DNA from 2 places in the Enterocloster lavalensis genome. Region 2 is predicted to be linked to the other one. Evidence: riboswitches for the same ligand, from Rfam matches in the RefSeq annotation. Region 2 holds a riboswitch; the other holds the start of a gene.
What was found. A riboswitch is a leader RNA that binds a small molecule or an ion and turns the genes downstream of it on or off. The one in region 2 is predicted to bind thiamine pyrophosphate.
Positions count from the first base shown of each region.

Region 1: another riboswitch for thiamine pyrophosphate. It lies ahead of ACK2JC_RS28125 (MTH1187 family thiamine-binding protein); the one in region 2 lies ahead of thiM (hydroxyethylthiazole kinase).

Region 1 is NZ_CP176637.1:6,259,596-6,263,595, reverse strand. It holds gene ACK2JC_RS28135 (ABC transporter substrate-binding protein) at 1-443, opposite strand, end outside; gene ACK2JC_RS28130 (ABC transporter permease) at 617-1,387, opposite strand; gene ACK2JC_RS28125 (MTH1187 family thiamine-binding protein) at 1,356-1,652, opposite strand; TPP riboswitch at 1,729-1,835, opposite strand; gene ACK2JC_RS28120 (2-hydroxycarboxylate transporter family protein) at 1,983-3,284, opposite strand; gene ACK2JC_RS28115 (hypothetical protein) at 3,666-4,000, shown strand, end outside.
Region 2 is NZ_CP176637.1:1,548,909-1,552,908, forward strand. It holds gene ACK2JC_RS06825 (HAD family phosphatase) at 1-327, opposite strand, end outside; gene thiE (thiamine phosphate synthase) at 324-965, opposite strand; gene thiM (hydroxyethylthiazole kinase) at 952-1,773, opposite strand; TPP riboswitch at 1,880-1,989, opposite strand; gene dgoD (galactonate dehydratase) at 2,136-3,284, opposite strand; gene ACK2JC_RS06845 (bifunctional 4-hydroxy-2-oxoglutarate aldolase/2-dehydro-3-deoxy-phosphogluconate aldolase) at 3,328-3,975, opposite strand.

The sequences.
Region 1 (4,000 bases), 1.7 Mb from region 2:
GTCACCGTGCTGGGCACCAGTTTCACCTTGCCGAAATCTCCTCCGTCGGACTCCACCACATTTTTCACCATGGCCTTCTCGATGGGCATCTCCCAGGTGGCGTAGGTCTTTCCCTCCATGCCTTTCGGCCGGTCCATGCCCTCCCCCTTGCGGGAAACGATGCCTGAGGTATTGTGCTGGATCACGGCGGCTACCGCAGTCACCGGCATAGCACTCTCCCCGGCCACTGCGGGGGCCAGACTGTCCTGGAAGGACATTCCAAACTGCGCCTTTCCCGAGGCCACCAACACCACTGCCCCGTCCTCCGGCGGCTGGACAATCTTCACATCCAGTCCTTCTTCTTTAAAATACCCCTTCTCCCGGGCCACATAAAGTCCGGTGTGATTGGTATTTGGAGTCCAGTCCAGCACAAATGTGATCTCCTTTAAGCTTCCGGACTCCATGTCCGTCTCAGAGCCGGCTAAACCTGTCCCGCCTGGCTGTGTCTCATCCTGTTTCGCTCTGCCGCCCGCGCTGCAGCCGGTCAGGTTCATACCTATGACCGCAGCGGCCACAGCGGCGGCAATCCAACGCTGTCTTATCATCTGCTTCCTCCTCAGTCCCATGTCCCAGGCCGTCAATCCCGATTGGAATTCTCCCAGGGCATGCATTTTTTCTGTAAACGCTCCACCGCCCACATGAGCAGCAGGCTGATGGCCGAGATCAAAATAATCACGGCAAACATTTTATCGAAGGCAAAGGCCTTTTTCACCCGCGTCATGTAGACGCCCAGCCCGCCGAAGCCTCCCAGCCACTCCGCGATCACGGCACCCACCACCGCGTAGGAGGCGGAGATTCGCAGGCTTGAAAAGAACTGTCCCAGGGCGCCGGGGAGCTTGATGTAGAAGAAAATCTGTCCCCGCCCCGCCCCCATGGCCCGCAGCAGGTTCACCGCGTCCGGGTCAGCGGACCGGAAACCGGTGAGCAGGCCCACGGTGATCGGGAAAAAGGTGGTGATCACGATCAGGATCACCTTTGGGGCCATCTCGTAGCCGAACCACAGCACCAGAAGGGGCGCGATAGCCACCGCCGGGACGGTCTGGGTCAGCACGATTAACGGATAGAATGCCTGATAGAGCCGGTCAAACCGGTCCATCAGCACCGCCATCACAAATCCGGTCAGAATTCCCAGCGCCAGGCCCAGAAATGCCTCCGACAGAGTGATCCTGGCGTGTCCCATGAGAGCGGGAAATTCCTGCACAAAGGCCCTCGCCACGGCGTTCGGCGAGGGCAGCATAAAGCCTTCCACAATTCCAAAACCTGTCAGGGCCTGCCACAGAATCAGAACGGCCAGGACCGCGGAGCAGGACCACAGTTTACTTGTGATGTTTGGTGACTTTCTTTTCAATGGTCAGCACATCTCCCTCCGGATGATAGGAAACCTTGATGTAGGCGGCCACGGACGGCGCGCCAGCCCGCACGGCAATGTGCTGGCATTCCTTCACAATGTCCATCAGTTCGTCGTAATCGCCTTCAATGGTGGTCTCAAAGGGTCCCACGTAATAATTGAGGCCCGTACTCTTAATATAGGCAATGACCTCGTCCACAATACGGATCAGTTCCTCGTTATTGTCCGCCTTCGGCAGAGACTGGATCGCTACGCTTGCATTCATGGTTGACTCTCCTCTTCTATTTCAGATGATTGTAATGTAAAAAGCCTGCCCGGATAAATCTCCGGGCAGGCGGTTACAGGCAGGGCCTTAACAGTGACTACGCTGGCATTATCCAGATCAGCTTCCAGGGTTCGGGGACTCGCCTCGTCTCAGCCGGATCGCTCCAGCACCCCTTTTATTTTCCGGTAATCAGCATACTACAAGATGGGCGGTTCGTCAATGGTTTTATTCCAGTGCAGTCCCCCTGCATCACCTTCCGCTTCTATAAAGAAGCGCCCCGCGGGGCATATAACCGCCGCAGAGCGCCTTTTACAACATGATTCAGTCTTATTATTTCAGGAAAGCCCCAAAGAGGATACTTCCGATGATCAGCACGATACCGCCGCCCAGACGGGAGGAAAGCTGTGCGTATGCGATCAGGCCCATTCTCTTGGCAGCGCCCAGAACAGCCAGGTCGCCGGAGCCACCGCGGTTGGCCATGCAGAGGCCTGCGGTGATGGCGGAGTCGATGGGGAAGAATCCTACCAGGTAACCTACGATTGCGGAGCCGATGATGGCGCCGATTACGATCGCCAGAGCGATAACCACGTTGCCGGGGGTGATGGCCTTGGCCAGCTCAATGATGTTGGTGTCAACGCCCACGCCTACCATGATGATCAGGATCAGGTTTGCGGTGAAGAAGGACTGCAGCTTCTTGGCGGCAGCGCGGATGTTGTCCGGCACAATGCCGGCAGCAGCAACGATGGCCACGAAAATGATCATGTAAGCGAACTGATGGATGGCAACGCCGCCGATGGTGGGAAGCAGAGCCTTGGCAAACAGTCTGCCCAGAGCGTAGAAACCTACGGCCAGGAAGAATGCGCCGCCCAAATCCTTCATGGAAACTTTTACCTTCTTGTCCTCAGTGGCAAAATCGCCGCCCTTGCGGATCAGATTGGTACCGTTGCCGGTCCAGCTGGGCTTCATCTCGCCAACCTTGCGCAGGATAGCGGCGGTCAGGATGGCGAAAATGTTGGCGATGGTCAGAATCGTGATGGCAAAGGAATAGTAGTTGGCCGCCGCGTCGCCGGTGACGGTCTCATAAATCTGGCTTAACGGCACCGCGCCTGCGCCATTTCCGCCGCCCATAACGGGAAGCACATACTTTAACATAACGTTGGTGGGGGAAACCCCAAAGATCAGTCCGGCCAGGATTCCCAACACGCCGGCGCCCAGCAGGCCGCCGAAGATCGCGGGGATGTAACCTGCGAAGGAACGGATCAGGAGCTTGCGGTCCAGAGCCAGAATGGAACCGGTGATCAGGAAGATGATAAAGAAGGACAGGAAGTCCGCCTCGTCCATCACCATGACCATGGCGTCCGCGTATTTCTGCGGAATTATGTTGTAGGTGAACAGGAACGCGGATACCAGGAATGCCAGCACCAGGCCGCCGCCCACATAGCTGTTCCAGAACGGAATGCGCTCGCCGATCTCATTGCAAAGGATACCGATGGACAGCATCAGTGCAAAGGAACCGGCCAGATCCGTTGACAGTGCGCCGGTCGCCGCCGCCGCAATGACAATGAGCATGATCGCGCCGCAAAGCCACCACTGGAGTCCATAGGGTTTTACTACTTTTGTTTCTTCAGACATAAATTTCCCCTCCATAAATATAATTTTCGTTAGATGCAGTTCAGAATAGCAGGCGAATATAAAATATGTATAAAGATTATATATTTTTTGTAAATTCGCCGTGAATATTCCGTTAATGGGATCATAACATAAGGGCAAATTGATTGCAATTACAAATATGTTTATGTAAATCATAGGAGAAAACTTATAGGCCGGTCCGCCGTTCTCCTTGATCTTCCGGCGGAACAATGATATCATCTTACAGGGGACGGCAAAACATCTTAGAGAATTTGTAAGTTTTTCTTCAAAATCCGTCCATGAATGTTTAATATACTATAGAATAATAGAGTCAAACCCTGCGCCGTACGCGTCAGGCCCTGCGAAAGAAAAGGAGGATTACATATGAATACACCCCAGAAAGTTTTGATCGGAGCAGCTGCGGCTGCCATTGTCATCGGAGGCGTGGCCATCGGCCTGACCTTGCAGAAAACCCCGGACAAGCTGGATATCTCCACCATTCACACGGAAGCCCCCACTGAGACCATGGCTCCCACCACCCAGGCGGTCACCACCGAGGCCCCCACTGCGGCGGAAAAAGCGCCCGACGACGCGGGAACCGCCACCAGCGTGACGGCCACCCTGGAGACCTACACAAACGGCAAGGTGTCGATCCAATATCCGGTCGTGGATAAGATGGACGATGCCAATATGCAGGCCAAGGTCAACGAGCTTCTCAA
Region 2 (4,000 bases):
GGAGGTGGCGACCGCCATGGGAATCCCGCGCTCCTGCAGCTGCCGCAAAAACGCCTCCAGCCCGGCTTTGGGCTGGACCCGGTGGAAATAAAAGTCCTCAATCGCAGCGCTGACGCCGCAAATGATCTCCTCCCGGCTCTGGGACAGGCCGTAGCGGGCGATCAGGTAATCCGCGCCTTCGGCCATGGACATAGGATAGAGAATTCTCCCCAGCCCCGGCTCCGGGACATACCCCAATCCCTCCAGATACAGGGCCGCGGCGTTGTCCCAGATGGGCATGGAGTCAAGCAGCGTGCCGTCCGCGTCGAAAATGGCCCCGGCAATCATGTGTTCACCATCTGCTCCACCGCCGCTTTTAAGTCCGCGGTGGCGGCTTCGATCTGCTTCTGGGCGAAAATAGCGCTGACCACGGCCACGCCGCAGATTCCGCTGCCCGCCAACATCCCCACGTTTCCGCGGTTGATCCCGCCGATGGCGATCACCGGGATGTCCACCGCGCGGCAGATGTCCCGCAGCGTCTCATAGGGGACGTCCGTGGCGTCCTGCTTGGTTCCGGTGGGAAACACAGCTCCCACCCCCAGGTAGTCCGCGCCCCGCTGTTGCGCCAGCAGCGCCTGTTCCACCGTTTGGGCGGAAACGCCGATGATCTTGTCTGCGCCAAGCCTGGCGCGCACATCCCCGGCCTCCATGTCGCTCTGGCCCACATGGACGCCGTCCGCGTCCACCGCGGCTGCGATCTCGACGTTGTCGTTGATCAGAAACGGTACCCCAAAGCGCCTGCAGAGCGTCTTTAGCTCCCTGGCCTCGGCCAGAAAATGCTCCTGGTCCAGCGCCTTCTCCCGCAGCTGGATAAAGGTGGCTCCTCCCCGGAGGGCCGCCTCCACCTGCTCATACAGCGTGGCCCCGTTTAACCAGCTGCGGTCCGTCACCGCGTACAACAGCAAATCCTTTTTATCGCACCTCATATTTTGCCCCCCTTTCCAGCTCCCGGCCGTCCATATTACAGATCGCGTCGATGATGCGGCTGCGGTAAGCGGCGTTGCCGTCCCCAGGCGCCATACGCGAAAAACCGATCTCCCCGGCCAGCCCCATCAGGCAGACCGCGGCAGCCGCGGCCTCCAGACAGTTGCCGGGATTTGCCGCCACGTAGGCAGCCGTAAGGGCGGACAGCTGGCAGCCGGTCCCGGTGACCTTTCCCATCTCCGGGCGGCCGTTGCGGATCACATAGCAGCGCTCAGCGTCCGCCACCAGATCGATGGCCCCCGTCACGGCCACAATGGCCCCGTCTCTGGCGGAGAGATCCTTCACAAAGGCGATTGCGGATTCCAGATTGTCCTCCGTCACCACGTCCTCCACGCTGGCGTCCACCCCCCGGGTGTTGCCGCTGCCCGCTGCCAGCGTCTTGATCTCAGACATATTGCCGCGGACAACGGTGAACCGGATCTCCCTTATCAACCTTCTGGCCGTCTCGGTGCGCAGGGTGCTGGCCCCCGCTCCCACCGGGTCCAGAACCACCGGGTGGTTCAGGGCCTGCGCCGCCTTCCCCGCCTTCAGCATGGACGGAATGGTGCGGCTGTTCAGGGTGCCGATGTTGATGTTGAGGCCGCTGCAGATGGCGGTGATCTCCTCCACTTCCCCCTCGTCGTCGGCCATAATGGGACTTGCGCCGCATGCTAACAGCACATTAGCCACGTCGTTGACCGTGACATAGTTGGTGATATTGTGAATCAGGGGTACCGTGTTCCTCACATTTTCCAGACAGGTTTTAAACATTGTGTTTCCTCCTCTTTCTCTCCGGCCGCGCTGGCGGACCATCGGTCCATTGCATCCAATAAAAAAGCTGCGATGCAACCAATGAAAGGCAGCATCACAGCGATATGATACAAGTGGCTATGGTTCCCTACGTTGGCATTATCCAAATCAGGTTAAGGGTCGAAGCAGTCTCAGCTTCCTCTCAGCCCACTACTGTGAGCTCCCCGCTTTTTGATTTTACGAACTCTATTATACACTGGTTTGCAGATTATTCAAGCATTTTTTGACAAATGCCGCCGGAATACCGCCGGAGAAATAACGCCGAAGGCCACCGGATGGACGCCGCGCAACCACGGCGCCGCGCTCCCGGGTACAGGCCCCCGTCACCACTCCGCGATGGAGCCGTCCCGGTGGCGCCACACGGGATTTTTCCAGCTGTGGGGCGTGCGGTTTTCCTCCAGCACCAGCTCCCGGTTGACCTCCACGCCGATACCGGGCTTTACCGGCAGCCGGACATAGCCGTCCACGAACGCGAAGTCCTCCTTGTTCTTCACATAGTCCAGAACAGACTTGCCCACATTGTAGTGGATGCCCATGCTCTGCTCCTGGATCACCGCGTTGTAGCTGGTGGCGTCCACCTGCAAACAGGAGGCAAGGGCGATGGGGCCTAAGGGGCAGTGGGGAGCCAGCGCCACGTCGTGGGCCTCGGCCATGGCCGCGATCTTCTTCACCTCGGTGATTCCGCCCGCGTGGGAAAGGTCTGGCTGGATAATATCCACTCCGCCGCTGGCAAACAGGCGCTTGAAATCATATTTTGTGAACAGACGCTCGCCGGTGGCGATGGGGATGTTGCAGCAGTCCGCGATCTCCTTAAACAGCTCCATATACTCGCAGAGCACCGGCTCCTCCAGGAACATGGGATCGAACTCCTCCAGCTTCTTCGCCAGTATCTTGGCCATGGGCTTGTGCACCCGGCCGTGGAAATCCACCGCGATGCCGAAATACTTGCCGCAGGACTCCCGGATGGCGGCTACCCGCTCCAGCACCTGGTCCACCTTCTCGTAGCTGTCGATATACTGCAATTCCTCGGTGGCGTTCATCTTCACCGCCGTGAACCCGGCGTCCTTTCGCTCCTTTGCGGTCGCGCCCACGTCCGTGGGACGGTCGCCGCCCACCCAGCTGTAAACCCGCATGCGGTCCCGGCAGGCTCCGCCCATGAGCTCGTACACCGGCGCGTTAAAATATTTGCCCTTGATATCCCACAGCGCCTGGTCGATACCCGCGATGGCGCTCATCAGCACGCCGCCGCCCCTGTAAAATCCAGCCCGGTACAGGGTGGTCCAGATATCCTCAATCCGTCTGGGATCGGCCCCGATCAGGTACTCGCTCATCTCCTCCACGCAGGCCTGTACCGTGGCCGCATGGCCCTCCAGCACGGCCTCCCCCCAGCCGCACAGACCGTCGTCCGTACAAATTTCCACAAATCCCCAGCGGGGACGCACCAGATATGTGTTCACTGACTTGATCTTCATCGATTTTTCCTTCTCCTTTTGACAATTTCAGAACAGCCAACACTCAGCCCTTGTAAGCCGCCCTGCCCGCGTTGGCCCGTTTCACCAGCTCCGCCACATAGGCGGCGCAGGCCTTCCAGTCCTTAGCCTTAACCGCTTCCTTTGGCATAATATTGCTGCCCAGGCCCGCGCCCAGATAGCCCCGGCGGAAGAACTCTTCAATGTTGTCCGCGCTCACGCCGCCGATGGCCACGTACTCCGTGTCGTCAAAGGGGCCTTTCAGGCTCTTGATATAGGACATGGGCATATCCCCGGCCGGGAACAGCTTCATGGTGTGGTAGCCGTGGTTCACGCACATGGCCACGTCGGAGGGCGTCAGCGCCCCCGGCAGAAACGGCACCTTTTGCTCCCGGCACCACTCCAGCATCTCCGCCTGGGTGGACGGGGTCAGCAAAAATCCGGCTCCAGCCTCCAGCGCCTTTTCAGCCCGCTCCGGTGTGATGGCCGTGCCCGCGCCGATCATCACGTCCTCCCCGAATTCCTTCCGAAGCATGGCGATCTGCTCATATCCATGTACCGAGTTAAGCGCCACCTCAAAAATCTTCACCCCACCGGCCACCACGGCCCCGGCATAGTCCAGAGTGTCCTCAAGGGCCACGTTCCGCATGATCGCCAGCACCGGGCGCTCCGCAAATACTTCCCGCATATCCATAAATTTCTCTTCTCCTTTCTGCCAC